DNA from 4 places in the Terribacillus jepli genome. Region 4 is predicted to be linked to each of the others. Evidence: riboswitches for the same ligand, from Rfam matches in the RefSeq annotation. Region 4 holds a riboswitch; each other region holds the start of a gene.
What was found. A riboswitch is a leader RNA that binds a small molecule or an ion and turns the genes downstream of it on or off. The one in region 4 is predicted to bind S-adenosylmethionine.

Region 1 (8,145 bases), on a different contig from region 4:
TTCTTTTTCCCTCGAGCCAATGACCGGTTCCGGCGGAGTCGAAAGCCCGGATAATCCTGCTCCCTCTATCCGTTTGCCTAAAATCGTCTCAGCCACCGGCGAGCGGCAGATGTTGCCTAAACAAATAAACAACACGTTTATCATTCACTCAACTCCCTCGTTTTATAAATGCGAATATGTGTGGATATCTGCTATTCCATTCCCCGCAGAACATCTGTTCAAACAGCAGAACACCAATGCTATAATATGGAAAAGAAAGGATGATACTGATGTCGACCATCTTTCCAACTGCTCTCACACCCAACTCCACCTTTGCCATCACAGCACCATCCAGCGGAGTCCCAGCTTCCCTCCATTCCCGAATACATAAAGCTAAAGATCAGCTGGAGAAGCTGGGACAACATGTGATCATAGGGGATACCGTCTGGACTCAAAAAGCCGCCAGAAGCAGCTGCGCTGAAAACCGGGCAACCGAACTGATGAGCTACCTTACCGACCCCGGAATTGATGCCATCATGCCGCCATGGGGCGGAGAACTGCTTGTCCAAGTATTAGCAAAGCTCGATTGGGACAAACTAGCTTCAAATAAACCAAAATGGCTGATTGGTTATTCCGATACAAGTACACTTCTCTGCAGTTATACCCTGCAAACAACCATCGCCACTGCCCATGCGACCAATTTCTTCGATTTGCATATGGAAGCACTCGATGAAACGACAAAGCAATGGCATAAGGTTTTATCAGCGCCGTCTCGTAAAAACTTTGTCCAGTACTCCTCGCCTATGTACCAGTCCTCTTGGGATAAGCTATTCGCACAGGACGATGCAGCAGGATTTGATCTGGACAGTAAAACGCAATGGAAATCCACCACAGGCCAACCGGTCTCTTTTACCGGCCGATTGATCGGCGGCTGTCTGAATACGCTGACCGTCATCGCTGGAACAAAATACGCACCTATTCAGAAATGGCGTGAAACATTTGAAGAAAATACGATCATCTATCTGGAATGGGCTGATTGGGCATCAGCCGAAGCGTACCGAAACCTTTGGCATCTGAAAGAACACAGCTGGTTCGATCGGGCAAGCGGTGTATTATTCGGCAGACCCGCCCGGAGCACACCTTCAGAAGATTACACCGTGGAGCAAATGATCCATGAATTCGCCGATGAAATCGGATTGCCGATCATTTATGATACAGATATTGGACATATGCCGCCGCAGTTAACGATGATCAATGGCGCTTTGGCAACAGTCTCTTATCAAGAAGGCAATGGCATTTTGACTTATCTGGAATAGAAAAAAGGAGCTGATGCTTCAGCTCCTCTTTCCTTGTTTCGCCGGATGCGCCCCGGTAAGATGCGGATGTCCATATAATTTCTCCCGGAATGTTCCTTCTGCATACTCCTTTTTGTATAATCCTCGCTTCTGCAGGATTGGCACGACTAATTCAACAAAGTCTACCAAGTCCTTCGGCGTAATGTAATGCGTCAAATTGAAGCCATCGACCCCGCTTCGCACAAAGAGATCTTCTATCTTGTCAGCCACCTGTTCAGGACTCCCGACGATGATATCCATCTCAGCCGGCTTGCTGAATTTCTCCTGTATTTCTTTGACAGTGAAGGGCTTAGCAGCATCCTTTGTCAAATACGCAGCCCGCGATTGCCCTTGTTCTGTATGCTTGTATGTGAACAATTCATCTTCATTTTCATAGGAAGCTAAGTCATAACCAGTCGATCCGCCATACTGGGCTTTGGCTGCATCTGCACTCCAATATTTCTTGATTTCCTCATATTTCGCCTGCGCTTTCTCTTCCGTTTCGGCAACGACCACATTCAGGAAAGTGAATGCTTTGATTTCAGCACGGCTTCTGCCATACGCTTCTGCCCGCGTTTTGATATCCTCGATATAGTAATTGATCTTTTCTGGTGTAGGTCCGCCAACGAATACACATTCAGCATGCCTGGCTGCGAATTCCCGTCCTTTTTCAGAAGTACCGGCTTGGTAAAGCACTGGCGTGCGCTGCGGTGACGGTTCACTGACATGCGGTCCTTCGACTGAGAAGTATTTGCCCTTGTGCTTGATACGATGTACCTTTTCCGGGTCCACGAGCACACCTCTTGCCGGATCCGACACAACCGCATCCTCTTCCCAGCTATCTTCAAGCAATTTATAGGAAACCTCCAGGAATTCCTCGGCTATTCTGTAACGTTCATCATGCTTGACCATTTTCTCCAGCCCGAAATTCCGGGCCGCATTCGGCAAGTAAGATGTAACGATATTCCAAGCGACACGACCCTTGGTCAAATGGTCGAGCGTAGAGAATTTTCGTGCATTATGGAATGGCTGCTCGTACGATGTACTGACTGTGACAGCGAAGGAAAGATGCTCTGTCACCGCTGCCATAGCCGGGATAGCAAAAGCTGGATCATTCAGCGGCACTTGGACCCCGTCACGCAATGCTGCCTTTTCATCCCCTCCATAAACATCATAAACACCAAGCACATCAGCAAAAAACACTGCATCGAACTTTCCTTTTTCCAAAAGACGCGCAAGCTCGACCCAGTAGTCCAGCGACTTGTATTCCCGATGCCGTCTGTTCTCCGGATGCTTCCATAAACCATGGGCATTGTGCATAGCGGATGTCATATCAAATGCTTGCAAGATAATTTGTTTCGTCATCATTCTCCACTCCTCTGCATATGTAAAAAAGCCTCTTCCGTTTTACAGAAGAGGCTCCTTATCCAAGGTAAAAGCTCCTCTTATCTGTCAGACTTGTCGTCTGCTGGAATTGGCACAGTGCATCCCTGCCTGTTGCCGAGGCTTCCAAGGGCCAGTCCCTCCACCTCTCGTGATAAGAAAATACTATGTGATTATGTTAGTTTGTTTTCAATCCGTTCCCGGTATTGATTCAGTGCACTTGGCGAATTTCTCTTGAGTTTCTGAAGCAATGCTTCGTATTGAATCTCCTTTTCGCTGATCCGTTTCCGATAATCCGCTCGCTCCGAATCATCCGTACAAGCACGCAGTAAATCGCGCAGTGCTACAATTTCTTTTTGCAGCTCCATTTCAGGTGGGATATAGCCGGCATTCTTCAGAACCTTATAGCTCATCCGCATATCCTCTGGTACACCGGATAAATCCTCCAGTACCAAAGGTTTTCCTGTACCAGGAAGGTTGCGGAATTCTCCACTTTCTTCCGCCTTTTTTATCCTTTCTTCCGCAAGCAGCGAAATCAGATCCATACAATCCCTCCAAAAATGCAAAAAAAGCAACCGATTCACAATCGGTTGCTTTTCATTATACAATAATCTGAATTATTTACCAATGAATTGCTGTGTCCAATAGTTACCGTTTTCTACATAACCTACACCGATGTTTGTGTAATCAGGGTTTAGGATGTTTTCACGGTGACCTTGGCTGTTCATCCAAGCTTCCACGACTTCTTCTGGAGTCTTTTGACCTTGGGCGATGTTTTCACCAGCAGTTTTATAAGAGATTCCGAAAGATTTCATCATGTCGAACGGAGAACCGTAAGTCGGGCTGTTATGATCGAAGTAGCCTTTGTCCGCCATATCCTGGGATTTTGCACGTGCTACTTTGCTTAGTTCGGCGTCTGCTTTCAACGGCTTGAGACCAGCTTTTTCACGCTCTTTGTTAGTCAAGTCCACTACTTGTTGTTCGAATGCACTCAGGCCTTCAGTAGCTTGCTTGTCTTCTGTTTGTTTGCTGTCAGAAGCAGTTTCTTGTTTTTGTGCTGGAGCTTGTGCTTTTTGTTCAGTTGCTTGCTCATCAGCTTTTTCTTCTTTTTGCTCTTTTTTATTAGAAGCAGGTGCTTTTGCTTCTTCTTGCTTAGGTGCTTGAGTTTGTGCTTTCTCTTGTTGAGCAGGCTGTTGCTTATTATACTTCGCTAGCAAGCTATCAACATTAATGTTAATGTTATAAGCTGATAGATAGTCATTCACCCATTTATTTAAATCTTCGATAGAAGAGAAAGATCCGCTTTTCACTACTTGTGCTACATGCACTTGAGCTTCTTCTTTAGTTGGTTGTGCTGGTGCAGCATTAGCTGTTCCTGCCAAAGCGCCACCTGCTAGGATAGCTGTAGATAGTGTTGTTACTAATACTTTCTTGAACATGATGTTGCTCCTTTCGAGATGTGTGTTTTCTGTTGCAGCAACATCATAGCATGGGTTTTTGTGTAATATTGCAGCCTGGATTTTCCAATTGGCACTCATCCCTGAACAATCCAGCAAAAAGTTGGATATTACGCGAAATCATACCCGCTCCTCCTGCTCTGAAACTAGTAATAAACAGTCATCTTTCTATTTATTGGTTATAAATTAGGATTGACACCTTTTTTCCTTCCTAGTTTTTGTAACAATCCCTCATTATTTGTAATCTATCTGTAAATTGACTTAGTACTCTCTCTTCCTATAATTCTTTCTTCCTAAACTTATTAGTTTAATCTGCCAAATTAGGATAAAGGTATCTCTTTAACACCTCTATACCAGGTGATAAAATGAACTATGTCGAATTTAGAAGTTTTTTGGTACTTTGACGTATCTACCCCCATAAATAAATAAACGGGTGAGAATGAATATAATAGAAATATGTCATCATTGGAGGAAATATAATGTTTGCTAATCCTGAAATCGGAATAGACCTTGGCACTGCAAATATACTTGTGTATACAAAACAAAAAGGAATCGTATTGAATGAACCTTCCGTTGTAGCGATCGATTTGGAAACAAAAAATGTTGTGGCGGTTGGAGCTGAAGCAAAAGAAATGGTCGGTAAGACTCCTCAGAATATCGTACCGATCCGTCCATTGAAAGATGGTGTAATCGCTGACTATGATGTAACAGCTCAATTATTGAAAGAAATATTGAAAAAAGTAAGCAAAGTGATGGGCGCTTCCCTTCGCAAGCCTACTATTGTTGTCTGTACGCCTTCTGGCAGTACTTCCGTTGAAAGACGCGCTATACATAATGCAGTCAAATCGTATGGTGCAAAAAATGTTCATTTGATCGAAGAACCCATCGCTGCAGCGATCGGGGCAGACTTGCCAGTAGACGAGCCGGTGGCAAATGTGATCGTCGACATCGGCGGCGGTACAAGCGAAGTCGGCATCATCTCATTCGGCGGCGTTGTTTCCTGCCGTTCCGTGCGAATCGGCGGGGATTCCATGGATGAAGAAATTGTTCAATACATCCGCAAGCACTACAACATTTTGATCGGGGAAAGAACGGCAGAGCAAATCAAGATGGAAATAGGCCATGCTTTGATCGAACATGATGAACTGATGATGGATGTCCGCGGCCGCGATATGGTGACAGGACTGCCTAAAACGATCGGCATTTCATCGAAAGAAGTACAGGTTGCCCTTAAGGAATCATTGGAACAAATCCTGGAAACCATCCGCATGACATTGGAAGACTGCCCACCGGAACTCAGCGGGGATATCGTCGACCATGGTGTCATTTTGACAGGCGGCGGCGCATTGCTAAAAGGTATGCAGCAATGGCTTGCTTCTGAGATTTCCGTTCCCGTGCACTTGGCTCCGAACCCATTGGAATCTGTTGCAATCGGTACAGGCCGCGCCTTGCAAATGATCACCAAACTACAAAAAGCAGCAAAATAATAAAGAAAGGCGTATCAGTCAGCTGATACGCCTGTTTTTTTATGGAAAAGCGGAGAAGACCGCTTAGAAGAGGTGCCTTTTCCTCACGCAAGGCTTTATCGCTTCGGCCGCAGTTTCTGGTCTTTGGAGCTATACTGCACCAATCCAATGCCAACTCCGACCGGGTCAACCAAATAAGCAAGATGGAATGATTCAAAGTCCATTTTTTCGCGAACGACCACTGCTCCTTCCTCTTTGGCAGCTTGGATCGCTTTATCCAAATCCTCCACTTCAATCTGGATCCTGGTTCCATGCGGAAAATCATGCGGTCCCTTACTTATTCCCCCTCCGATTCCTCCATCAGCCTTCACCTCTTGATAGCCCCAATTCGGCTCCCCTATCTCCCAGCCGAAAACATTGGCGTAAAAACTGGCCGCCTTGGCAGGGTCTTGACTGTTCAGCTCAAATCCAACCACTTTTCCCTTGATTTTCTCCATGATTCCTCTCCTTATCTATGCAAAAGTTCGCGAATCTTATATGCATGTTCCTCGATTACCGGCCGCAACCCTGGATTGTAAAATACCGACGCAGGATGGTATGTCGGGAATATACGATATATATTCTCGGAAAAAATGAAAGAATCCTCCTCTAAGCTTTTTAATTGCTGAATCGGTTGTTCTATCAGCTTGCCGGCAACCTCTGTGATTCTCTCCTTCGAACCAGTTACCCTTTCCCAGCCAATTCTTCCTAATGTGACAAGGATATCCGGCTTTGCATGCGAGATTTCATAATCGAGTACGGGCGCATGCGCGAGTACCTCGGCCTTAGTAGGTGTCCGATTGTATTTCTTCGTAACAGTCTCCCCGCGGATCTGCTTTGTCTTATATTGATACGGTCTGCTTCTTACGGAGCTAGAGATGAATACTTCTGATCGATCGACTCCAGCACGCTCCAAAAACAAGTCCAGCTCCTTGCCAGCTCGTCCGCTGAATGGGACCAGACTATGTATTTCCGTTTCACCCGGTGCTTCACCAACAAAGAAAAGAACCGGATGCTTCGGTCCTCTACCAGGCAGGAAACCTTCACAAGGGTATGGAGCCATCCTTTCTTTGGCTAGCTGAACCAACTCATCAGGCAGCATATCAGTCAAGCTCCTGCAATAGATCGCGCAATGCACTGACTTCTTCTGCTGAGAGGGTGATTCCTTTACCCATCTTTTCGTGATCTGGCGCCCAGTCCCTGATATCATACTTCGGCTCGCGTCCATTCCAGCTGATCATGTTCAGCTCCTTCTGCCACCCCTTCGGTGATACAGAAATCACTCCCAGTTCCTTCACAATCTCATAAGATAATTCAGCCATCATTGCTCCCACCTTTTCCCTTTTCTAAAGTCTAGCAGAATTATTTGTTATAATGAAACGAAATATTCCATTGGAGGGGAAACCTATGCAACAGTCAATTAAATTGAGCGAAAGCCAGCGCACTGAAATGGTCCGTTCCCTGCAGAATTATTTTGAACAAGAAAAAGACGAGCAGCTAGGCGACCTGGCCGCAGGTCTGCTGCTCGATTTCATCGTCGAGGAATTAGGTCCCATTTTTTATAATGCTGGGATTGAAGCATCTTATCAGTTTATGAATGAGAAGATCGAGGATCTATTCGGGATACAGGTGAGGGAGCGTTGAGCGCTCCTCAATCCTCCAATAAATCATCCATTTCTTTTTTCACAGTCGATGCCTGCGATCCTATGATGATTTGCAGGTTATGCTGATCGACTTCCACAATTCCGTGTACACCCATTTGCTTGATTTTAGATTGATTCACTTGATCCATGTCTTTTATTTCGAGTCGCAGCCGCGTCATGCAATTATCGTTGATGAGTATGTTCTGTTTACCGCCAAGATTTTCAATCAGCTTCTGTGCCATATATCTATGATTGTTATGGGAAAGCTCAAGATCCTTTTCTTCCTCTCCCGCTGCCGCCTCATACACCTTATCCTCTATTTGTCCAATTATTGCTACTTGACGTTTTTTGATGACATAATAAAAAGTGAAATAATACAACAAAAAGAAAACGATACCCACCGGCAGGATAAGTAGTCCTCCATTGCTCAACCCCAAGTTCACGATGTAATCTATCAGTCCAGCTCCCCAAGAAAAACCATGCCTGATATGCAAAACGTATAGTACTGCACCAGCTAATCCTGTATAGAAGGAATGGATGAAGTACAGTAATGGTGAGGTAAACAAGAATGTGAATTCAACAGGCTCGGTAATGCCTGTAATAACTGATGTCGCAGCACCCGATGACATCAGGGTTTTTGTCTCCTGCTTTTTATACTTAGCTGCCCTTGCAATTGCCAAAGCGATAGCCGGGACCCCGAAAAGCATAGTGATATAAAATCCGCCAATGAAGAATCCCGCCATCGGATCTCCACTCAAGAATCTAGTGATTTCACCGGTGACTACTTCACCTGATGGTGTCGTATACTCCCCGAGTCCAAAATAGACGTACGTATTTAACACAT
Region 2 (8,145 bases), on a different contig from region 4:
AAACTGCCTATATGGCTGGTATCGAGCTTATCGAGCATGCCAAGGATGTCAAAGAGGCAGCATCCATCGCCTATCGCATTTCCGAAAGCGGCGATGTCATTTTGCTGTCTCCGGCATGTGCAAGCTGGGATCAGTATCGGACATTCGAAGAAAGAGGAGACATGTTTGTGGAAGCGGTGCATACATTAGAGTAGGGGCTTGTCCTGCTCAGCCGCTTCGCTGCATGCGGACCCCCAATTCCAATCCAAGGAAATGGGGTTTTTCTTTGCGTAAATCTAATCTTCCGAAGACGGACTGGCTATTGCTCTCTTCCATCGGGGGCTTGCTGACAATCGGTATCATCATGGTATACAGTGCTTCTGCAATATGGGCGGAATATAAATTCGACGATAGCTTCTTTTTTGCCAAACGGCAGCTGTTGTTTGCCGGAGTGGGGATCGGAGCGATGTTGGTCATTTCCAGGGTGCATTATGAAAATTGGCGGAGATATGCAAAGGTACTTCTCCTGATTTGTTTCATTTTACTTATCGCCGTCCTGATCCCCGGTATCGGAATGGTTCGCGGCGGTGCACGGAGCTGGATCGGGATAGGCGCGTTCAGTATCCAGCCTTCTGAATTCACCAAGCTGGGATTGATCATCTATTTGGCGGTCTATCTGTCGGCTAAACAGAAATATATAACCTCCTTGAAAGAAGGCTTCCTGCCATCACTCTTGCTCGTATTTACGGCATTCGGAATGATCATGCTCCAGCCGGATCTAGGAACTGGTGTCGTGCTTGTGCTTACATGCATGGTGATGATTCTGGTCAGCGGAGCCAGGATCTCCCACTTTGTCGGTTTGGGTATTATAGGTTTAGCTGCTTTTGCAGCACTGATTTTGTCAGCACCATACCGTATTCAGCGCATTACCGCTTTTTTGGATCCGTGGGAAGACCCTTTGGGCGAAGGCTTTCAAATCATCCAATCCCTTTATGCAATCGGTCCAGGAGGGCTGATGGGGCTCGGTCTAGGGAACAGCCTGCAGAAATTTTTCTATCTGCCGGAGCCGCAGACGGATTTCATTTTTGCCATTTTAGCAGAGGAGCTCGGCTTCATAGGTGGTGCTGGCGTCATGCTGCTTTTCCTGCTGTTTTTATGGCGTGGCATCCAAGTTGCACTCCGGGCCCCTGATGGTTTCAGCAGCTTGCTGGCATTGGGCATCACTGGAATGATTGCAATTCAATGCATGATCAATATCAGTGTCGTAATCGGCTTGATTCCGGTCACCGGCATTACGCTGCCGTTCTTGAGCTATGGGGGATCGTCGCTTACACTTACTTTGAGTTCCGTCGGAATACTATTGAATGTCAGCAGATATAGTAAACTTTAAAAGTTAGTATGGGCAACAGGAAAATAGGATGGCGTAGTGCAGATTTAACCTTTGAGCATCGGACGAAATGAAAAAATGCAATATATTAAAAAATTCGCGCAATTACCATTGACTTTTTAAGGTGGTGCGCGTATCATTAAAAACAATTTCATACAGTTCTTATCAAGAGAAGCCGAGGGACTGGCCCGATGAAGCTTCAGCAACCTCTGACAATGTCAGAAAGGTGCTAAATCCAGCAAGATTAAATTCTTGGAAGATAAGAGTGCGGACGATAATATCAAGCTCTCTTTTCTTCGGAAAAGAGAGCTTTTTTCGTTTAGTCACTCTACTACAAAAAAAGGAGAAAAGACAAAATGACAGACATTATCATTCTATCAGGAAGTCCGTCCAAACACTCACGATCGCAGCTGGCAGCAGCTTATGCGGGGAAACTTGCCAAAGAGCAGGGTTATACAGTCAAGGAGATCCGGGTGATTGATTTTGCTCCGGAAGATTTGCTTTATGCAAGGTTTGATAGTCCGCAAATCGTGGAGGCTGGCCTGTCTGTGAAGAACGCGAAAGGATTGATCATCGCTTCACCGGTATATAAAGCATCGTACAGCGGCATATTGAAGGCTTTACTCGATTTACTTCCTCAGGAGGCGTTTAAAACCATACCGGTACTTCCAATCATGACAGGCGGCAGCTCGGCACATTTGCTTGCGATAGATTATGCGTTTAAACCGCTCATCGCCAATTTAAAAGGGGAGCCACTCCAAGGAGTATATGTATGTGACCACCATATCAACAAAGACAACCCAGAGCAGCCGATTGCAGATAAGGAAACAGCTGACAGAATCAAAACGCAGACAAATCAGCTTGTAGATGTGATCCGCCGTAACCTTGCCGCCAGCGCAGTGAAGTGAGGTGGCAGGGCGATGGGGTCAAAGAAAATGCTGTTTGGTATACCGATTCAAGTAATCGGCGGGTTGCTTGCAATCCTTATCTTCATGACCGGTGATGGCATCGAACAGGCTTTTCTGTCTAAGTATGTAGTTGACATTGGCTTTACGACCAATCAGTCGGCAATTATGTTCAGTGCTTACGGCATTGTACTTACATTCGCTTCTTGGCTTGCCGGTGTACTTGGGGAGGTCATCGGACCGCGCAAGACAATGCTGATTGGGCTGGTAACATGGGTGGTTTTCGAAATCGGTTTTCTGTATCTTGGTCTTTATTTAGAAAACTTTTCGATGATGGTGCTCATGTATGGTCTGCGTGGTATTGGCTATCCGCTGTTTGCCTTTGCTTTTATCGTATGGATTGCCTATCGTACCGAGAAGCAAAAGCTAGCAACGGCAATGGGCTGGTTTTTCTTTATGTTCGCTGGCGGAATAGGATTTCTTGGTTCCTATTATCCAAGTATCCTGCTTCCATTCATCGGAGAGATGGCAACACTGTGGAGTTCCCTTATCTGGATTATTCTTGGGGGAATTCTAGGTGTTGTATTGGTGGATGACAAAGATCGGCAAGGGCTTAGAATTCAGGATCAGCTTAAAGAAAATAAATGGGCTGAAGCCTTGAAGGGGATCACGATCCTTTGGGAAAGTCCTCGGGTTGCTGCCGGCGGTCTGCTTCGGACAATCAATACTGCTGGATGGTATGGTTTTGTTGTTGTCATGCCGGGCTTTTTCACTAGTTTCTTAGATATTTCAACGAGTCAATGGCTGCAGCTTTGGGCTATTCAGTCAGTCAGCAATATGGCGACCGGGGTCTTATTCGGAATGCTCGGCGATCGGATCGGCTGGGTCAAGGTAGTCCGCTGGTACGGCTGTGTGGGAGCTGCTGTCTGTTCGCTGCTTTACTACTACATTCCGGTAGCCTTCGGAGCAAACATCCCACTGCTTATACTGAACGCTATTCTTTTCGGTGCAGCCATTGCAGCCTTTGTCCCGCTGTCGGCCATCCTGCCGACACTTGCCCCTGCCAATCGCGGAGCAGCGATTTCAGTACTTAATTTAGGAGCCGGAGCCAGTCAATTCCTTGGGCCGGTGCTTGTCGGGATACTGAACAATTACATGGGCATTATCGGTGTTGTGTGGGGATTTGCAATTCTTTATGCGCTTAGTTTTCTGTTGACGCCATTTCTAGCTCCTGCTGCAAGAGCGCAAATACATGCGATGGAAGAGCTTGCCGTCAGATAACCAAAGGGGGATTACCAAATGACAAACAAACGGATTTACCTGAATGCATTTGATATGAATTGCGTTGGACATCAATCACCTGGGGTGTGGACACACCCTGAAGATCAAGCGCATCGCTACAAGGACTTGGATTATTGGACGGAACTTGCGCAAATATTGGAGCGCGGTCATTTTGATGCATTATTTTTGGCTGATGTACTGGGCACATATGATGTCCACCAAAACTCACGTGATGGAGCAGTCCGCCAGGCTGCCCAGGTGCCGGTCAATGACCCGCTGCTTGTCGTGCCGGCGATGGCGCAAGTCACAAAGCATTTAGGGTTTGGGATCACGGCATCTGTCACCTATGAGCATCCGTACAGCTTTGCACGACGGGTAACCACATTGGACCACTTAACAAAAGGCAGGGTCGGCTGGAATATTGTCACTTCCTATTTGGAAAGTGCGGCAAAAAATCTTGGTCTGGATACTCAAATCAGGCATGACGAGCGCTACAACATTGCAGAGGAATATGTGGAGGTGTGCTATAAGCTATGGGAAGGCAGCTGGGAAGAGGATGCCGTCGTTCGTGATACGAAACGAAAAGTGTACACTGATCCTGATAAGGTACATGATATTCATCACAAGGGCACATATTACAGTGTGCCCGGAGCCCATTTGTCTGAGCCATCGCCGCAGCGGACACCGGTATTATTCCAAGCAGGTTCATCATTGAAAGGACGTACATTTGCAGCTAAGCATGCGGAATGTGTCTTTATCAGTACGCCAACGATCACCGTGACAAAGAGCTATGTTGATAAACTTCGTGAAGAGACGAAACGTCAAGGGCGTGATCCAGAGGAAATAAAAGTGATGAGTCTTTTTACACCGATTGTAGCGGAGACAGAGAAAGCGGCGCGGGAGAAATTGGCTGACTATCGAAGGCATGCAAGCTATGAAGGAGGTCTAGTGTTGCTCGGAGGCTGGACCGGCATTGATTTTTCTGAATACGATCCGGACGAGGAGCTTCGTTTTGTCGAGAATGAAGCGATTCACTCGGCAGTGGAGATATTCACGAAAATTGATCCGAATAAAAAATGGACTGTCCGTGAAGTGGCCGAGTTTGTAGGTGTCGGCGGAATGGGACCCGTAGTTGCCGGAACACCGGAGCAAGTTGCGGATATGATGGAGGACTGGGTGGAACAGACCGGCGTAGATGGCTTCAATATTGCCTACGCAGTGACTCCTGGAACATTTAAAGATCTAGCTGATCATGTAGTACCGATTCTACAGGAACGGGGCAGAATCAGGGAGAAATATGAAGGTAATACGCTGCGTGAGAATTTAAGCGGAAGCAGCAGACTGCCCGGACACCATCCAGCACGACAGATTGGTAGAGTAGTTCAGGAACAAGGAAAGCAAACGGTATAACGTCATGGATAATAAACATACACAACAATTAGCGTCCATTCATTCACTGATTGATGAAGTAATTGAACAAACAATTGCTCCTTCTGCAGATCAAACTGATAGAGAAAGTGTTTTTCCGAAAGCGAATATGCGGGCGCTTGCAGCAAAAGGGCTGAATGGTATTTTGCTACCGCAAGACCTTGGAGGTCTTGCTGCAGGCTACGAAGCATTTTCCGTTATAGTGGAGAAAATTGCATCACATTGTCCATCCACCGGTCTTGTTTATACCATGCACGTAGAAGCAGCCGATGCCATTTACCGATTCGGCACAGAGGAACAGTACGAGAAGTGGCTGATACCTGTACAAGATGGCTGGTTTGGCACAACCTCCACAAGCGAAAGGGCCTCCGGTGGCAGGTACTGGATAAATACAAGCAAAGCGAAACGAACACAAGATGGATATGAGCTGAATCTGGAAAAATCATTTACGACCAGCAGCGGTTATGCTGATTTTTATATTATCCAAACCGGGACTCCAGATAACGTATCAGCTGATGATTTGAGTTACTTCATCATTGAAGGGTCCGATCCTGGTTTAAGCTGGGGAAGCTGGGATGCCCTCGGTGTAAAAGGAAATCATAGCTCATCGCTGACATTGAGCAGCGTGCAGGTGCCAAAGGAAAATTTGCTCGGGGCCGAGGGGGCTGGCAGGTCCATTGTAGAAGGGAGTATTGCTTATTTGCTCGGGTTGGGTTCTGTTTGGACAGGACTGGCTGGAGGAATAGTAGAAGAAATCACAACGTACTGCAAGCGTAATCATCACCGAGATATTGGTAAGAGCCTTGGTGATTACCAGGTTATACGAGCTTTGCTTGCCAAAGCCGTGATTCGGCATAAAAGCCTCACTGCCTGGTTGAATCAGCTTCGTATTGAAATTGATCAGCAGCTCGACCGCGGTTTGGATAAGCTTCATCCTGCCACCCAGCAGGATTTACTGTCATTCAAGATTCATGCTTCGGAAATGGTAAATGAGATTGCACAAATCGCAATGGACATTACCGGTGGGTACGGTTATAAAATTGGTAAGCTGGAAAGGTTTTACCGTGATGCCAGAGCGGGTATTGTAATGGGTCCTTCCAACAATTTAGCCCGTGACATTCTGGCAAAGCAGATTGTAGGAATATCGGATGATTTGTGGGAAGAAACCTCCTGATTCGAGGTTTCTTTTTTCTTTACTCTGCCATGTTCTGTCATATACGCGATTAAAGAAGGGGCTTAATAGTGGCTGTGGCTATATTTACCACGAGAAAAAAACAAGGCTTGACCGACAAAACGGAGCTCGCAGAAACGAATGTCATGATAGAATAGGGGAGAAAGGCAGAAGAGAAAATTATAATTGATAGAAACAGAGGCAAACGATAGTAGATGGATGAAGTTTTATTTCTTGACCATTGAAGAAGGAGATTGGCAACTTTTTATGTAATTAGGTAAAGACACCTTTTTTGAAGGGGATTTGTTTACAAATTATTGGGTACAGACTTTTTCCATTATACGAATGTGTTATAATTTTATAATTACAATACAAGCAGTTTTTGACTGTACAGCATAGGAAGAAGAGGAAATGAGCGAAAAAAAGAAAATTGTTTCCATCGAGGACCGTATTCCGAAATTAAAACAAGCAAGGAAAAAGAAGGCGAATAGACGGCTGATATTCTACTTGTCTATCTTCTTTGTACTTATCTCCATCATTGTCTACTTGCAATCACCGCTTAGCAATATTCATCGTTTGGAAGTAAAAGGGAATGATTTCCTTCCGGAAGAGACGATTATCCAAAGCAGCGGCTTGACGACTTCGGATAATATGTGGCGGATTGACAAGGATGAAGCAATCAAGCGAATAGAAGAGAATGAGGAAGTCGAGAAAGTGTCTATAAGCCGAAGCTTTCCGGCCACTGTTACAATCAAGGTATCGGAGCTCGGGAGGGTAGGTTATCTGCAGCTGGACGGCAGTTATCGTGCGCTGCTTACGAATGGAAGTATTTCAGAAAAGAAATGGGACCAGCCAAAGTCCGATGCCCCGATACTCTATGGCTTTTCGGATGATAAATATCTGGATGAGATGGCGGAAGAACTTGACCAGCTGCCAGCATCGATTACGAGGCTCATTTCAGAGATACACTACAAGCCTACCGAAGACAATCAATACGTCATTCAGTTATTCATGAATGATGGAATGGAAGTTCAAGGAACGATCCGTACATTTGCCACAAACATGGAGGCTTATCCAAGCATTGCAGCACAGCTTGATCCAGAAGTCGATGGTGTACTCCATATGGGAGTCGGCACTTATTTCGAGCCTGCGGAGAAGAAAAAAGAAGATGGTGAGCAAGAAGAAGGTCAATAAGCAGAAATTCATGGTATTTTGCTAGTTTATGTAGAATAAACGCGCTATATGCGGTATAGTCGAATCAAATACGAGTATATTAGGCTGAATTCTTACAGAATGTCGTTTTTTAGACAAAATTTCTCGTGAAATTTGTTATAATTATGCGTGTCTCAATTCAAATGTTAATTATGAAACGAAAATGTAAAAACAATGCTGGGCGACATGTCTCTAGGATTAGGAGGTGCCTTACGTGAACAACAGTGAAATTTTAGTCAGCTTAGATGTAGGAACATCAAAAATTAAAGTGATTATCGGGGAAGTTTTCCAGGATTCCCTTAACATAATCGGTGTCGGTACGGCAAAATCAAATGGTTTGAAAAAAGGCGCCATCGTTGATATCGATCAGACCGTCCAATCAATCCGGAATGCTGTCGAGCAAGCCGAGCGGATGGTGGGCATGCAAATCGAGCGCGTGGTCGTCGGTGTGAATGGCAATCAAATTCAGCTGCAATCCTGTCATGGGGTAGTTGCTGTTTCCAGTGAAACAAGGGAAATAGACGATGAAGATGTTGCACGTGTAATCGATGCAGCACAAGTGGTATCCATTCCGCCTGAGAGGGAAATCGTCGATGTCATTCCGAAGCAATTCATTGTGGATGGCCTGGATGGTATCAATGACCCGCGCGGCATGATCGGTGTACGATTAGAAATGGAAGGAACCATCATTACGTGTTCCCGAACAGTCTTACATAATCTATTGAAATGCGTCGAGAGAGCCAACCTAGAAGTGATGGATATATGTCTGCAGCCTTTGGCTG
Region 3 (8,145 bases), on a different contig from region 4:
AGGAGGTAGTGCAGATGGGGGAAAGACACGACAAAAAGAACAAATATGAAGGAGGTAATCAGTATATGAGCTACGATAAACATCGCGGTAATGACGAGAGTTTTGAATGGGAAAACCATGTGAAGTCTGAAAGTGAAAGTGATAGTGAAAGCAAATCCAAAAACTACAACTTCAACTACAACTACGCGGAAGTTTACAAAAGCGGTAACTCTTACGTCAACGCTAAATCAAAGGTAGACAGTGAGCTAGATAGCGAAGATGATGCAAACAGCGGCCATAATGGTCACGGCAAACGCAAAAAATACGGTAGATAATTCAAGAAAGGAGAAGAACAATGAGTAATCTGAGAAAATATGAAAATCCATTTAAAAGCACTGGTTACAGCACAAAATCCAGCGTTGCCCATAGTGGTAACGCCGATGTGGATATCATCATGGAAGTGAATACAATGCCGATTGCATATGCGATGCTCTGCTCGCTGCGCGCGACGAACAAGTTGTCGGAACATGAATTCGAGAATGCTCTGAAGAGACTGAAAAAGCTTGTGGATGATGATCGCAATTCCTATCATAATGATCCAGGCACAGCCAAGATCTATCATCTAGAATAAAAAAGCGCAGGAGCCCTCCCGCCAGTGCTTCCAGCCAAAGGCGGGATTGCTCTACAGCCTTTTGCAACATCCTATGCGAACAAATATCTCAGTGTTACTTGTCTGCTCACGTTCTTCTCCTAGCCAGCCTGTTACAGGCTGGCTTTTTACATAGAAAAAGCACCACCATAAAGTGGCGCTTCTGTCACAAGGCAGCTGGGCCTTGTTTTCCTGTATTGATATCAATCGTTTGCTGGATCGGATAGACGAAAATCTTTCCATCACCTGCTTTGCCAGTATGAAGTATGCTGGCCGCAGCTTTGGTGACGTCATCGACGGGAACAGAGCTGACAACGATTTCCACCTTCAGCCGATCGAACACATTCTGCACTTTCTTTACGCCTCGGTATAACTCTGTATAGCCTTCTTCCAGGCCGCAGCCTTGCACATGGGAGAAGGTCATGCCGGATACCCCGATTTCAGCCATTTTCATTTTGAAAGCTTCAAGATCCGCTGAGCTCCTTGTAATAATCTCAACCTTGAACATGTCACTCATATACCGTTCCTCCTTAAATTAATCCTGATAGGCACGTTCGCCGTGCATCGTCAGATCCAGACCTTTTGCTTCTTCTTCATCGGTAGCACGTGCCTTGAAGATGAGGTTAACGATTGTAATCAAGATGAATGTCACAATGCCGACAAAGGCGAATGTCGCAATGATGGCTACTACCTGTCTCCATAATAGATCAATACCACCGCCGTAGAAAAGACCGTTGTGCTCGACAATTGCGTTTATGGAGTCGCTTGCGAACAAGCCAGTTGCGATACCGCCCCATGTTCCGCCTACTGCGTGTAAGCCAAAGGCATCGAGTGCATCATCATACCCTAGCCTCTGCTTTAGCCAGCCGACGCCCCAGAAGCAGACGATGCCGCCAATCAAGCCGATCGGAATGCTGGCAAGCGGGGAGACGAAACCAGCAGCAGGAGTGATGGCGACAAGGCCGGCAATCGCACCGGATACAGCTCCCAGCAGTGTGGGTTTTTTGTTGATCATCCATTCGATGATCATCCAGCCAAGTACACCAGCAGCAGCAGCGGTATTCGTGTTGATAAAGGCATACATTGCGACATCATCGAAAGCAAGTTCACTGCCGACATTGAATCCAAACCAGCCGAACCAAAGCAGCGCGCCGCCGATCAAGGTGAAAATCAAGTTATGAGGTGCAGTGGTGCCGGCATTTTTACGTTTGCCGATGACAATCGCAACGACCAATCCGGCAAGACCGGAGGAAATGTGGACAACGTTTCCTCCTGCAAAATCAAGTGCGCCCATTTCCGCAATCCAGCCGCCGCCCCAAACCCAGTGTGCAAGCGGGGAATAGACGATGAGGACCCAAAGAACTGTAAATAGAATGAATGCAGGAAAACGAATACGTTCTGCATAAGCACCAGACACGATGGCAGTTGTCAGGATTGCGAATGTCATTTGGAACATCATGAATAAATTGAATGGAATGGTGTGTCCTTCATTCGGTTCGAACCCGACATTATTCAGTCCGAAGAAATCCAATCCGCCAATAATTCCATTACCTGGTGAGAACGCAAGCGAAAAGCCGACGATGATCCAGATGATCGACACAATCGCCATAGTTGTGAAACTGTGCATTGCTGTGCTCAGCACATTTTTACTTCTTACCAACCCGCCGTAGAAGAGTGCGAGTGCTGGTGTCATCAACCATACCAAGACGGTTGCGACAAACATGAATACCGTATTAGTCATATCCATTTTCTCTACCCCCTGTGTGTTTTCTTTATTGTTTGAAAATTTAAATCTTTTTTCATTATAAGTGCCAGACAAAAAAATGTAACAAAGTTGTCAGGTTATCTTACGTGAATATTTCTGACCAAAAAGTGTAAGTGTTTTCAATTTATTTGTTATAAAGCGTTACTAAAATGGGACTGAGTTTTAGAAAGATGGGAATTTTGGGGTGGTTTGCACCATTTTATAGCGGGAATAGTTAAATAGCTGCGGAGAAGTGCTACATCGGAAGTTTGACAATAACTGTAAAGGGTGATAAGATAGTTAACGTCCTCGATGTTTGAGTAACTTTATCGAAGGTCATTGGCATTCTGCTATAGTTTTAATTAGAAGTACTTATTCAGACTGGAACGGCCTAGGAGCCGTGAGGATGCAATAGAGGTAGGGATTGCATCGTATAAGTGAAAACTACCATGTGGAACAAGTACCGCGGCAGGAGGATGTATTAGGTATCCTCTACTCACAATAGAAAAGTTACATTTTAGCCCCGCATTGGCATTAGCTGATGCGGGGCGTCCAAATTTCTAAGGATAAAATATCTTGATAGAAATTTCAGAATTTATCGTTGACTCATATATGGAACCCATGCTACAATCCTGTTAACAAATCAATAGCAAGCTCTTATCAAGAGAGGCGGAGGGACTGGCCCGATGATGCCCGGCAACCTGCAAGCAGCAATGCTTTTAAGGTGCTAATTCCTGAAAGTGCGTAAAGCACTTTAGAGATGAGAGAGACAAGTCGGTACATATTGCCACCCTGTCCTCTCAGGGTGGCCTTTTTTATTGAGGGGAGGAAGCGTACGGAACATGGATTTACAACTGTCATACCAAACCGGCAAACTTCTCATCGGGGATGTCGAGCTTGAATCAGGTGATATCTTATCAAATGTCGAGGTGACCTATGAAAGAAGCGGACCCGCCTCACGAGAAACGGTGCTTGTCTGTCATGCATTGACAGGAGATCAGTTTGCAATCGGAACTGATACAGCACCTGGATGGTGGAATGGGTTGCTGCAGCAGGACGGTTACATCGACACCGGCCGATACCAAGTCATGACATTCAATGTACTGGGTGGATGCAATGGGACAACGAGTGCAGTGTCGGTGAATCCAGTTTCAGGAGACACGTATGCAGCAGCTTTTCCGGAAATAACGATCCGGGACATGGTTTCGGTTCAACGTCTGGCATTGGAGAAACTAGGAATCTCTCATTTAAAGGCGGTGATCGGCGGATCATTGGGAGGAATGCAAGTTATGGAATGGGGTGTTATGTATCCTGATTTTATGGATGTGCTGATTCCGCTCGCAGCGACCCCCTTTGTGAGTGATTATGCGATTGCGTATAATCATTTGGCTAAGACAGCCATTACGTCCGATCCAAACTGGAACGATGGATACTATACTGCAGACAGATTACCTGCAGCTGGTCTCGGCCTGGCGCGGATGGTAGGGATGCTTACTTACCGTTCCGATCATCAATATAATGAACGTTTCCGCCGAGCTGCCTCCGGAAGAGATGATGCAGCTTATGAGGTGGAGTCGTACTTGAATTATCAAGGGGAAAAACTCGTTAATCGCTTTGATGCCAATTGCTATATGACCTTATTACAAGCGATGAACAGTCACGATATCGGCAGGGAAAGAGGCGGGTGGCAGGCAGCTGCCCAAAAAATAAAGGCAATTGTGCTGACATTCGGATTTTCGAGAGATCTGCTGTTCCCGCCGGAAGAGATAAAGGGTTTTGCAGCGGCAGTGCCAAGTGCCCGGCATGTGGATGTGGATACAATCTATGGACATGATGGTTTTCTGCTGGAGTTTGAGAAGTGGGGACACCACATCCGCGATGTACTCGAGCAGCCAATGAAAATTTCATATTGACTTATCAAGAGAGGTGGAGGGACTGGCCCGATGAAACCCGGCAACCTGTAAGCGGCAATGGCTTTTAAGGTGCTACATCCAGCAAACAGAAAGTTTGGGAGATAAGGAGTTTTGTGCATATGCAGCAGCTTCTTACCGGAAGCTGCTTTTTTCATTATATAAACTGGAGGAATGACAAAATGACAAATCAAGTATACAAAGCAGAAACATTAGCATTGCATGGCGGGCAAGCACCAGATCCGACTACAGGTTCAAGAGCGGTGCCACTTTACCAGACGACTTCTTACTTATTCCATGATACAGATCATGCAGAGCGTCTATTCGCACTTGATGAGCCAGGAAATATCTATTCCCGAATCGGCAACCCTACCGTGGATGTTTTGGAAAAACGGATTGCATTGCTGGAAGATGGTGTCGCAGCAGTCGGCGTTGCATCCGGAATGGCAGCTATCAGCTACAGTATCCTGAACTTGGCAAGCGCTGGCGATGAAATCGTAGCAGCAGCCAACTTGTATGGCGGAACGTATAACCTCTTTCAGACAACGCTGCCGCGGTACGGAATCACTGTTAAATTCGTCGATCCAACTGATCCGGAAGCATTCCGTGCGGCAATCACAGATAAAACCAAAGCTGTTTTCGCGGAAATCATCGGAAATCCGAGTCTGCATGTGCTCGATGTGGAAGCGGTGGCAGAGGTGGCGCATGATGCAGGAATTCCGCTCATTGTCGACAGTACGTTCGCTACACCAATTTTAAGCAAGCCAATAACACTTGGTGCGGATATTGTCGTCCATAGTGCGACAAAGTGGATCGGCGGTCACGGTACTTCCATAGGAGGATTGATTGTTGACGGGGGTCGATTCGATTGGAATTCACCGAAATTTCCGACTTTTACTGAACCTGATCCAAGCTACAACGGTATCCGCTATGCATTCGATTTCGGTACACTTGCTTTCAGCACGAAACTGCGTGTTCAATTACTACGCGATCTGGGTGCTGCACTTAGCCCATTCAATGCATGGCAGCTCATCCAAGGTTTGGAGACATTGCATTTGCGCGTGGAACGCCACGTACAAAATGCAGAAAAATTGGCAAATTATCTTGAAAAGCATCCAGCAGTCGATTGGGTTGCTTATCCGGGACTCAGCAGCCATCCTTCCCATGAAATCGGAAAAAGGGTGCTTCCATTCGGTGCTGGTTCCATTGTCAACTTTGGTATCAAAGGCGGAAGGGAAGCTGGTGCCGCTTTGATCAATAACGTTGCGCTTTGGTCGCATGTTGCCAATGTCGGTGATGCCAAATCATTGATCATCCATCCTGCATCCACTACACATCTTCAATTGGATGCCGAAGGATTGGCTGCTACCGGAGTAAAAGAGGAATTGGTCCGGTTGTCTGTTGGAATCGAATCAGTCGATGATCTCATCCACGACTTGGATCGTGCATTGGAGAAGGCTACTGGAATCCGTTCCGAATCCCGAAAAATCGTCATCAATGATGAAGCTGTCATCCGGGAAGTGCTTGGCAGTGCAACGGATGCTGAAGGCCGTCAAAAGACAATTGCAGTAGTGGGACTGAGCAGTAAAGAGCAGCGTCCAAGCAACCGATTGGCCCGGAAGATGCAACGGCTCGGATACAAGATCATACCAGTAAACCCTGCTGAAACAACTGTTCTAGGAGAAAAAGCTTATCCGGACCTGAGAAGCGTACCAGGGAAAATCGATATCGCTCAGATTTTCCGCAGTCCGGAAGCGGCAGTAGAGCTGGCCAAGGAAGCAGCAGAGATTCGTCCGGAAATATTCTGGCTGCAGGAAGGTGTCGTTTCTGAAGAAGCAGCTGCAATTGCGCGTGAAGCGGGATTGGAGGTTGTCCATAACCGCTGCACCTATAAAGAAGCACAGCGACTGCGCGGAACGATCAGCACCTATGCATGTGAACTGGATGATAAAGGAGTAGCAGTTGATGAATAAGATTCCCCTCATAGATAAAAGAAGTTTACTGGCTTTACTCAGTGTTTTCGTCATCGTTTTTCTGGCAGCTTGCGGGAACTCAAGCAGTGCTTCGGGCGATTTGAAACAGATTCGCTTGGATTACGCCTACTATTCTCCGGCCAGTTTGGTGATAAAAAATAAAGGGTGGGCAGAAGAAGCGTTCAAGGATCAAGACATTGAAGTCACTTGGACACTCAGCCAAGGAAGTAACAAGGCCCTCGAATTCCTCAATAGTAACAGCGTGGACTTTGGTTCCACAGCAGGAAGCGCTGCCTTGCTTGCCAAGGCGAATGGCAACCCGATCAAAGGTGTGTACTTGGCATCGAAGCCTGAATGGACGGCGCTTGTTACGACAAAGGATAGCGACATCAAAGACCCTGCGGATCTGAAAGGAAAGAAAGTAGCCGCTACTGTCGGTACTGATCCATATATCTTCCTCCAGCGTACCCTGCAGGAAGCTAGTCTGGATGAACAAGATGTCGAAATCGTCAACTTGCAGCATGCCGATGGAGCGAGCGCCCTGCTTTCCGGTGATGTGGATGCATGGGCAGGTCTTGATCCCCACATGGCAAAGCTGGAGTTGGAAAATGACACGCAATTATTCTATCGGAACGAGGATTTCAACACATATAATTTCCTGAATGTTCGGGAAGAATTCGCTGAAAACCATCCTGAAGCAGTGCAGGAAGTCTTGAAACTTTATGACAAAGCAAGAGCATGGATCGAAGAAAATCCGGAAGAGACAGCAGAAATCGTTGCCAAAGAGGCAAATATCAGCCAGGAAGTAGCAGCAAAACAGCTGGAACGCAATGATTTTTCAGAATCTGTACCAGGCGATACCCAGCGGGAGATTCTGAACCAGTCAGGCGCTGTTCTGGAGAAAGCGAATTTATGGAAAGGCAACAAAGATGTAGCGGAGACGGTTGATGGTTATATCGAACCGAAATTTGCAGAAGAACTTGGAGAGGAATGATGCTTTATGTGGAAGAAACTGCGGACACATCCTGTACTGCTCGGTTCTTTGCTGCCGATCATATTGCTGGCAGCATGGGAGATCTTGAGCAGGGCAGGAGTCATTCCTGCCTATCAGCTCCCTGCGCCTAGTGCCATTCTGTCAACGATCATTACGTATTTGCAGGACGGTACCTTGCAGGATCACGTATTGCTTACGGTTTACCGACTATTCATCGGTTTCATCATCGGGACGGCCGCAGCTATCCTATTGGGGACACTTGTGGGCTATTCCGAACTTGCAGAGCGATTTTTCGATCCGCTGATCCAAGCATTCCGTTCGATCCCATCGCTGGCATGGGTGCCTTTATTCATCCTCTGGATGGGAATCGGTGAAACATCGAAAGTAACATTGATCGCAGTCGGCGTATTCTTCCCGGTTTACTTGAATATCGTCGATGGTATCCGCGGCGTGGATCGTAAACTGATTGAAGTAGGCAGGATGTATGGACTGGACGGTGTAGCGCTTGTAAGAAGGATCATCCTTCCAGCATCATTGCCTTCATTCCTGACCGGTTTGCGGAGCGGTCTTGGTCTGGGCTGGATGTTCGTTGTGGCGGCGGAAATCATGGGTGCCAGTCAAGGGCTCGGTTATCTGCTTATTTTAGGGCAGAACACATACGCTCCCGATGTGATCATCGCCAGCATCTTCTTGTTTGCCCTGCTTGGTAAATTGACGGATTGGGTGTTGAAAATCATCCAAAAACGATCGCTTCATTGGCAGGATACAGCATTAGCGAAATGACGAGGGAGGAATCAGCATGACATTACAAGTGGATCAGCTGGGGAGGCGCTTCGGGGAAAAGCAAGTCTTGCAGCAAGTGAATTTCTCGGTCGGGAAGGGGGAAATCGTCAGCC
Region 4 (8,145 bases):
CTTTCGGAGATTGCTTGTTCTCATCAGTTACGGTACCATCATGCAGTACAAACTTCGGACGGCCATTCTCAAGCAGTACTGTATCTTTTGTTATGATGCATTGCTTGATATCATCACGTGATGGCAATTCATACATGATATCGAGCATGATACCTTCTATGATGGAGCGCAAGCCACGTGCACCAGTTTTACGCTCGATTGCCAATTTAGCGATCTCACGAAGTGCATCTTCCTCGATTTCCAATTCGACTTGGTCCATTTGGAAGAGCTTCTGGTATTGTTTCACCAATGCATTTTTAGGTTTTGTCAAAATCTCAACCAAAGCTTCCTCATCAAGCGGCTCCAGGCTGCCGATAACCGGAAGACGGCCGATGAACTCCGGAATCAAACCGAATTTCAATAGATCCTCTGGCAATACTTTGGAAAGGTATTCGCCTTTATCAAGTGTTTGGTTGCCCTCGCCTGCACCGAAACCGATAACTTTGTTACCAAGGCGGCGCTTGATGATCTGCTCGATCCCGTCAAAGGCACCACCACAGATGAACAGGACATTCGTCGTATCAATCTGGATGAATTCCTGATGCGGATGTTTGCGGCCGCCTTGTGGCGGAACGCTTGCTACTGTGCCTTCCAAAATCTTAAGCAATGCTTGCTGAACACCTTCACCGGATACATCACGTGTGATGGATGGGTTTTCGGATTTACGTGCCACTTTATCGATCTCATCGATGTAAATGATACCTTTTTCCGCTTTCTCTACATCGTAGTCAGCAGCTTGGATCAACTTAAGCAAAATGTTTTCTACGTCTTCCCCGACATAACCTGCTTCTGTCAAAGAAGTCGCATCAGCAATGGCGAACGGTACGTTCAGGATACGTGCCAATGTCTGTGCGAGTAATGTTTTACCGCTACCAGTCGGTCCAATCATAGCGATATTACTCTTGGATAATTCCACATCATCCGAGCCTTTGCTGGAATTGATACGTTTATAGTGGTTATATACCGCTACCGCAAGGTTTTTCTTCGCTTTATCCTGTCCGATGACATAGTCGTTCAAGATGTCACGGATTTCCTGTGGCTTTGGAATTTCCTTGAATTCTACTTCTTCTTCGTTTCCAAGTTCCTCTTCCACGATCTCCGTGCACAAATCGATGCACTCATCGCATATATAGACGCCTGGTCCGGCTACTAATTTACGTACTTGGTCTTGGCTTTTGCCGCAGAAAGAGCATTTAAGCTGCCCTTTTTCTTCATTAAATTTAAACATCATTTCACCCCTCGAATGTAATATCTATATATGATATCTCGAAAGATCAAACACATTCTGGATGCGCCCAGCCTTCCTTTAGCCAATCATATCAGATAACAGCAGTATTAAAAAGCAAAACACTTTTTCCATCAGTATTAGCCAAATGACCGCAGGTAAACCCTGCCAGGGAAGATTTCTGCTTCCGCCAAATTGGCAAATCCTGCACATACGAAAAAGAGGTACGTTTTATTATGGAGTTTTTTTAAAAAAAGTCAAATCATATGTATGTAGTATATGTAAACGAAAAAGCCGTTCATGCACGTAAATCCAAAGGGAGGAAAATACGTTTATTTTTTAGAAAAACAAGGCACAGTGATTGCTGCCTTGTTTTTCTATTATGTCTTATGCAGTTTTGCTGTTATCCACCAAAACATCGATTGCTTTTTGGAACTTCAAATCATCTTTGATAGCGTCAGTGTTGCCGCCAAGCATAGCAGTCAATTGTTCTTTGTCTGTTTGGTACATTTCAGCCATTTTTTCAAGCTCTGCGTTAACGTCCTCATCAGTCACTTCCACGTTTTCCGCTTTCGCGATCGCTTCAAGTGTAAGGTTTGTTTTCACGCGTTTGCCAGCATCTTCTTTCATTTGTTCGCGAAGTGCAGCCTCGTCCTGACCGGAGAACTGCTGGTACATTTCAAGTGTCATACCTTGCATTTGCAGGCGCTGTTCGAATTCACGAACCATGCGATCAAGCTCTGTATCTACCATTGCCTCTGGAACATCCACTTTCGCGTTGTCTGTAGCAAGGTTGATCAGCTGCTCGCGTTTGTTGTTTTCCGCTGCATTTGTTTTTTCTTCTTGCAGACGGTTTTTCGTTTTTTCACGAAGCGCATCCAAAGATTCTACTTCTTCGTCTACGTCTTTTGCGAATTCATCATCAAGCTCTGGAAGTTCCTTCGCTTTGATTTCATGGATTTTCACTTTGAAGACTGCTTCTTTACCAGCAAGTTCAGCAGCATGATATTCTTCAGGGAATGTTACGCTGATGTCGGACTCACTGCCGGATTCTTTACCTACTAGCTGTTCTTCGAATCCAGGGATGAAGCTGCCGGAACCGATTTCCAAAGAATGGTTCTCTGCTTTACCGCCTTCGAATGCTTCACCATCAGTGAAACCTTCGAAATCGATTACGACTGTGTCGCCTTCTTCTACAGTACCTTCTTCTTTGACAACCAATTCAGCTTGTCTGTTGCGAAGTGCTTCGATTTCATTCTCTACATCTTCGTCGGTTACTGTTGTATCTTCTGCTTCTACTTCAAGACCTTTATAGTCACCAAGCTCTACTTCAGGCTTGACAGTTACGGTAGCTTTGAAGATTAGCTCTTTTCCTTGTTCGATCTGCTCAAGATCTACATCCGGTTGTGCAACAGGCTCGATGCCAGTTTCTTCAACAGCGTTCATGTAAGCTTCTGGAAGAACGATATCAATCGCATCTTGGTATAAGGATTCTACACCAAAGCGTTGTTCGAAGATTTTGCGTGGTACTCTTCCTTTACGGAAACCTGGTACCTGAACTTGTTTCACTACTTTTTGAAACGCTTTGTCAAGCGCTGCATCCAATTCCTCAGGAGATAGGGTGATTGTTAAGATACCCTCGTTCTTGCCTTCTGTTCTTTCGAATTTTGCTGACATAATATTCCCTCCAACATCTATCGTTTCTTACCTGTTAATCGTTCTCAATTCTAGCATAAAAGAAGTTATTAACTAGTACTGGTTTACAACCATCTCATTATAACATATTCATAGTCGCTTTCAACACTTACAATGCGAACTCTGTCATTCCTCGGCAACAGTCAGAAATTTTGCTTCAAATGTGATGATTTCCTCCATCATCGAGGCGATTTTCTGAGCTTCTTCCTCGGTGACAGCCGGCTGTTCGATTTGCAGATAACTGCTTGCCAGCTTCTGCAGGGCAGCTGCCAGTACAGCTGCTTCTTCCACTGTGGGCGTCATTGGATATCTTACATACATGTATCGGTACAATAGCTTATACACCAGGTCGTAAAGTGATGGATTCTGTTGCTCGAGCAGATGCAAATGTCCCAGAACCTGTTCCATCCCTTCCGATTTTTCCACCAGCGCCAGATTCTCCGGAATTACAGTCACTGTTTCCTTCATTTTATGTATGGTTACAGGAAATTCGATTTCCTGTTTGATGAGCCATTCCAGTACGGCTGTCTGCACGACTGGGTCGGCTTCCTCGTCCATCAGGAAAGCCTCCATCTTTTGCACATGCGGACTGACATCCAGCGAATGGCATTTCTGGATGAGCTGCCATTGCAGGGCAGCATCTTGATTCTTTCTAGCTTTGTCGAAATTATGTATAAGTTGATCGGCTGTCGTCTGACTCTTATCTTCCGCCATTTTACGGCTTACTTTCTGCAACTGGTCGAATGATGTTTTAAGCGGCGTCGGAATCTTCTCCCGCGCATACACCTCATCCAGCATTTCCACCACTTCTTCATAGCGCCCAAGCTGGAACAGCAAAGTCAAATGAATATGTAAGTATTGCAAATAATCCTTATCTTTGGCTGCAAGCAGCTGCAAAGACATCTCTTCTGCCTCTTCATGCCTGCCCAGCTCCATCAGGCAGATCAGCCGCCCAGTCAAAATTTCCGGCTGACGATAGCCATAATCCAAAAGCTGCTCAAACTTATCTATCGCGTCCGTATAATTCTTCTCCTGGAGCTCCTTCATCCCTTCCTGCTCCAGCCGTGTCTTCAAACCCGGGAACAGGACTACATTATTCTCTTTATCCATCGGCAACATCCTTATTAGATTTTCAGTTAGAGACCTGGTAACAGCTATACCCTTAAATTTAACAAAGAAAACGCAGAATGCAAACTTTTAGATGGAAAAAAGCTGTGAATCCGTCTATTCACAGCCTCAATAAAGTCCCCGCTACTTTTTTGGCATATCCTCAGGTCCCCGCCTTCTGAAAGGAATGACGTTTTCCATGCTAGGAGCCAATTCTTCTTCATCTTCTTCATCCAAAAAATCAAGCAGCCGCTGCTGCATATCGCCCATTTCCGATGTCAGCGTTTTTTCTTCGTGATTCAATGCGTAGATATCCCGCTTGATCTGAAGATAAAATTCCTTCAACGGCTTATCCGTATACTGGCTGAGTAGCCTATCGGATAACGTATATTCCTCCTGCAGCTCCAAATCATAGATTCGAACCATGAAATATTTCCCGAAAGGAATAGATCCAATGAATCGATAACGTTTCGTCTCATCTAAATACATAGGCCACCTCCAAGAAAAGTGTAGCATGTCCCGAGAGCGAGAATGCATATTCTCCCCATAATATACAGAAAACTTACATTTAGTCGTTGAAGCCCGATTTTCGGTATCTCATTTTACAAGTTATACATCTGTCACCCAACATCCTGGTACCCTTATTGCCGAGCCATAATTCCGCCACTCTTATTGATTGGTCGCCTTGTCTCCCAAAACACACCATGAATAAGCTCACTCATCTGGCTCCCCTGCTTCATGGAAGGACGGCAAAGGAACGGACCGGAAATCCTGACGCTTTTCCCGCTTTCGGTACGATATTAAAGATGAAAGCTCCTTTAGCTGGCAGCTGATCCAGATTAGTCAGCAATTCCACTTGATAAGAATCCCGCTCCAGCACATAATACTCGCCAACCAAAGCGCCGTTCTTTTGGAAATCGACTGCTGCATCCGTATCAAACGTCTCGTGCCCTACCGCCTTGATATGCCGCTCTTCATATAGGAACTTCAGTCCTTCCAATGACCAGCCTGGGGAATGGCTGTTACCATCGTCGTCTTTGTTATCCATCTGCTCTTGATTTGGCCAGCGCTTGCTCCAGTCAGTCCGCAATGCCACAAATGTACCTGGCTCGATTTTGCCGTGTTCCTCCTCGAAAGCAAGGATATCTGCCACAGACAGTGCGTAATCATGATTGGCAGCCGCTTCGTTTGATTTATCAATCACGACGAGCGGCAGTACCAATTCTTTTAACTCGAGCTCTTCCAAATACCTTGTATCCCGCACAAAGTGGATCGGGGCATCCAGATGTGTTCCGTATTGCCCCGGGAAGGTAAAGCTCTGGGCGAAGAAGCCGTCATCATGGGAGAACAATGTTTCGAACTTCGCCGGGGAAAAAGCTGAGAAATACGGCGAATCCGGCCCGAAGGTATGGGTAAGATCCACCCATTTTTTCTCTCTCAATACTTCCAATGCTTTGCTTAACTCGTTTGACATAAACGATCACCTCAAATAAATAGTTTGGAAGAACGCAAAAAAACCTCTTCTAAATAAGAAGGGGTTCGCTACTTTTATGTAGTCCGATTCTTATCTAGTCTGGAATTAGCACAGTACATACAGTCTGTTGCTGAAGCTTCATAGGGCCAGTCCCTCCGCCTCTCTGGATAAGAGAATATTCTGTTAAATTCTATATTATTCTAAGTAATATGATTGGTCAACCCAATTGTTCCCCCTTAAGGTGCATTAGCAAATGCCGCGTAAACGAATACTAGCGCCCAGAATCCTATGAAATAATAAAGCAGAGCCAAAGTGACATGCGATAAAGCTAGAACAACTTTACTGCTGGTTTCATAGGCAAAAAAAGCTGTAAAAAATCCTATTATAGGAAACCAATTATTACCATTATGGTCATACCTATTTTTGCAATTAGATCTCCAGCTAAAGGGGTGCTCGATATTAATAATGGAAAAACAATCAATGCGATAAAACCTAATATGAACACAACTAATAGAGTCAACGAAATGCGCTCAAGTTTGAAATAATGCATAGAAAAACCCTTTCATTTTAATCATCCAGTATACAGTAACAAAAAAGAGATTAAGTTCTATCGCAATATAACTCATTCAAAAATCACGCTGCATGTTTTTCCAATCACGTAAAATAAGCATCCTGCTTTTAGCGGCAAGATGCTTATACACACCTTTATTTTATACAAGGCTTTACCCCATATAAACACTGTCACACGTGCCAGCCTGCGGCTCATAAAAGCAATGATCCTTAAACTGACCTGAAAAAGGCTGGCCATACCATGTCGGAGGGCATGGTGCATACGGATTAAAATACCAAAGTGCGTACGAAGCAGGTTGTTGTCTCCAAAATTTCAAATTCCTTTCTGCCAATCTTCTTTCCTGTTCACGTGCTCGTTGATAAAAAACATTTCCTTTTTGAACAGCCTCAAAGGAGTAATTCCCGCCCTGTACATGAAAGATGACATCATCGATCGTTCTCAGATCTGCAAAATCCAAACAGTCCGCTACAGCACGGTTTACAATGACATTCCCTACAAACAGCATTCCAAGCTGCCCTTCCCCTTCAGCTTCCGCCCGCATCATTCTTGCCATCAAGTCAACATCTGAACTATTGTATCGGACTCTCGCCATATGATCACCCCACTCACAGTATGAAAAAGCTCCCCTTGTTGTTAGTATATTATTGAAGGGCTTAGACTTATGTCAGTTACATTCACCAATCCCTACCTTCATACTCCATGGAAAAGTCACTTCCCATTAGCAGTAAAATACGCTTCCAGCCAGGTGTCAGCCATCAAGCGATTGCCGTCGTTGGTCATATGTACACCATCCGTTGTCAGATTCGTTTTCGTCGTTTGCAAAAAAGCTGTATGAGTTTGCACGAGTATCGCATCATACTTGTCAGCTAGTTCCCGGACGATCTCTACATAAGGAATCAGCATCTGATTTCCTTTTGAATCTTTATTTTCTTCTATGATTGTCGGTTCCATGAGGAAGAGCGCAGCTTTGGTTCGTTTTGTTTCGAACAGGAGCTTATCATAGATTTCCCTGAAGGCATCCGGATAAACCTGCTGCATCTGCGGCTGATCCAATTGCCGCCACACGTCATTGATTCCGATGGAAATCGACACTAAGTCAGGAGCTATCGAAAGCACATCTTCTTCCCACCTATCGGCCAAATCGGTGACACGGTTGCCTCCCACTCCCTTATTTATAATTTCCACTTCTTTTCTCTGAGCAAATTCATCTTCAATCATTTTCACATAACCGTCACCGATATCCCGATGATCCTCGAATCTTCCGCATTCCGTGATGCTGTCTCCGATAAAAACCCATTTTTCACGCATCTAGAGTCCCCCCATTATTAATTGTTTCACTGCCTTCTCACCTGTTCTTTTATCCATTCCGTCGGGCTGCACCCTGTTTGTTTCTTGAAAATATTACTGAAATATTGCGGGTTATTTCCGTATCCTAATTTTTCAGCTAGTTCAAAAACCTTGATATCTTTCTGTTTACCGATGATTTCCACTGCTTTATCAATCTTACGTTTCACCACATAAGCAGAAAATTTCTCCCCGACTTCCTTTTTGAATAATTTTCCTAAGTAATCGGTGTTCATATATAACACTTCACTTGCAATCCATTGCAAAGACAAGCTTGGATTTTCAATATTATCCTTTATCGCAGCAATCATCTTATTAACAACAGACGAGTAGTTAGTCATTTCGCCCGTCTGGTCGGCTGCCATATTGGCTTGTTGTTTATTTTCTTCCGCCAGTTCTTGTACTACTTCCGATAACGCTTCATGAATGTCTTCTTCACTTGATGGTTTGAGCAGATAATGCTTCACTCCGAATCGCATTGCCTTTTGTGCATATTCGAATTCATTGTAGCCAGATAGAAGTATCCATTTGATTAGCGGAGAGACTTTTCTCCCTTGTTCAATCAAACCCATCCCATCCAGCCCGGGCATGGTAATGTCTGTAATGACGATGTCAGGCGCATGCTTCTTGATGAATTCCAAGGCTTCGAGCCCATTTTCGGCAATGCCATGCAAGACGGTTCCTTGCTGC

Region 1: linked by a shared signal. The riboswitch ahead of AB1K91_RS16660 (LLM class flavin-dependent oxidoreductase) and the one ahead of AB1K91_RS09435 (cyclase family protein) in region 4 are both predicted to bind S-adenosylmethionine.
Region 2: linked by a shared signal. The riboswitch ahead of ssuE (NADPH-dependent FMN reductase) and the one ahead of AB1K91_RS09435 (cyclase family protein) in region 4 are both predicted to bind S-adenosylmethionine.
Region 3: linked by a shared signal. The riboswitch ahead of metX (homoserine O-acetyltransferase MetX) and the one ahead of AB1K91_RS09435 (cyclase family protein) in region 4 are both predicted to bind S-adenosylmethionine.

The regions. Positions count from the first base shown of each region.
Region 1 covers NZ_JBFEGH010000017.1:58,031-66,175, forward strand. Annotated here, with positions in the region: gene AB1K91_RS16650 (arsenate reductase/protein-tyrosine-phosphatase family protein) at 1-144, opposite strand, end outside; gene AB1K91_RS16655 (S66 family peptidase) at 270-1,295, shown strand; gene AB1K91_RS16660 (LLM class flavin-dependent oxidoreductase) at 1,314-2,678, opposite strand; SAM riboswitch class I at 2,756-2,857, opposite strand; gene AB1K91_RS16665 (DnaJ family domain-containing protein) at 2,870-3,241, opposite strand; gene AB1K91_RS16670 (CAP domain-containing protein) at 3,314-4,135, opposite strand; gene mreBH (rod-share determining protein MreBH) at 4,633-5,640, shown strand; gene AB1K91_RS16680 (VOC family protein) at 5,736-6,116, opposite strand; gene AB1K91_RS16685 (uracil-DNA glycosylase) at 6,128-6,760, opposite strand; gene AB1K91_RS16690 (YdbC family protein) at 6,762-6,980, opposite strand; gene AB1K91_RS16695 (DUF2164 family protein) at 7,066-7,302, shown strand; gene AB1K91_RS16700 (PTS transporter subunit EIIC) at 7,310-8,145, opposite strand, start outside.
Region 2 covers NZ_JBFEGH010000021.1:16,494-24,638, forward strand. Annotated here, with positions in the region: gene murD (UDP-N-acetylmuramoyl-L-alanine--D-glutamate ligase) at 1-194, shown strand, start outside; gene spoVE (stage V sporulation protein E) at 266-1,369, shown strand; SAM riboswitch class I at 1,526-1,632, shown strand; gene ssuE (NADPH-dependent FMN reductase) at 1,723-2,274, shown strand; gene AB1K91_RS18165 (MFS transporter) at 2,287-3,552, shown strand; gene AB1K91_RS18170 (LLM class flavin-dependent oxidoreductase) at 3,571-4,962, shown strand; gene AB1K91_RS18175 (acyl-CoA dehydrogenase family protein) at 4,967-6,154, shown strand; gene AB1K91_RS18180 (cell division protein FtsQ/DivIB) at 6,563-7,345, shown strand; gene ftsA (cell division protein FtsA) at 7,578-8,145, shown strand, end outside.
Region 3 covers NZ_JBFEGH010000002.1:177,038-185,182, reverse strand. Annotated here, with positions in the region: gene AB1K91_RS03300 (hypothetical protein) at 15-314, shown strand; gene AB1K91_RS03295 (hypothetical protein) at 335-610, shown strand; gene AB1K91_RS03290 (P-II family nitrogen regulator) at 795-1,145, opposite strand; gene AB1K91_RS03285 (ammonium transporter) at 1,164-2,375, opposite strand; SAM riboswitch class I at 3,027-3,139, shown strand; gene metX (homoserine O-acetyltransferase MetX) at 3,215-4,285, shown strand; SAM riboswitch class I at 4,284-4,393, shown strand; gene AB1K91_RS03275 (PLP-dependent aspartate aminotransferase family protein) at 4,465-6,255, shown strand; gene AB1K91_RS03270 (aliphatic sulfonate ABC transporter substrate-binding protein) at 6,248-7,249, shown strand; gene AB1K91_RS03265 (ABC transporter permease) at 7,256-8,032, shown strand; gene AB1K91_RS03260 (ABC transporter ATP-binding protein) at 8,049-8,145, shown strand, end outside.
Region 4 covers NZ_JBFEGH010000007.1:25,801-33,945, forward strand. Annotated here, with positions in the region: gene clpX (ATP-dependent protease ATP-binding subunit ClpX) at 1-1,267, opposite strand, end outside; gene tig (trigger factor) at 1,652-2,941, opposite strand; gene AB1K91_RS09425 (DUF3196 family protein) at 3,086-4,069, opposite strand; gene AB1K91_RS09430 (hypothetical protein) at 4,211-4,555, opposite strand; gene AB1K91_RS09435 (cyclase family protein) at 4,803-5,540, opposite strand; SAM riboswitch class I at 5,628-5,714, opposite strand; gene AB1K91_RS09440 (cell wall hydrolase) at 6,263-6,703, opposite strand; gene AB1K91_RS09445 (SGNH/GDSL hydrolase family protein) at 6,820-7,419, opposite strand; gene AB1K91_RS09450 (response regulator transcription factor) at 7,446-8,145, opposite strand, start outside.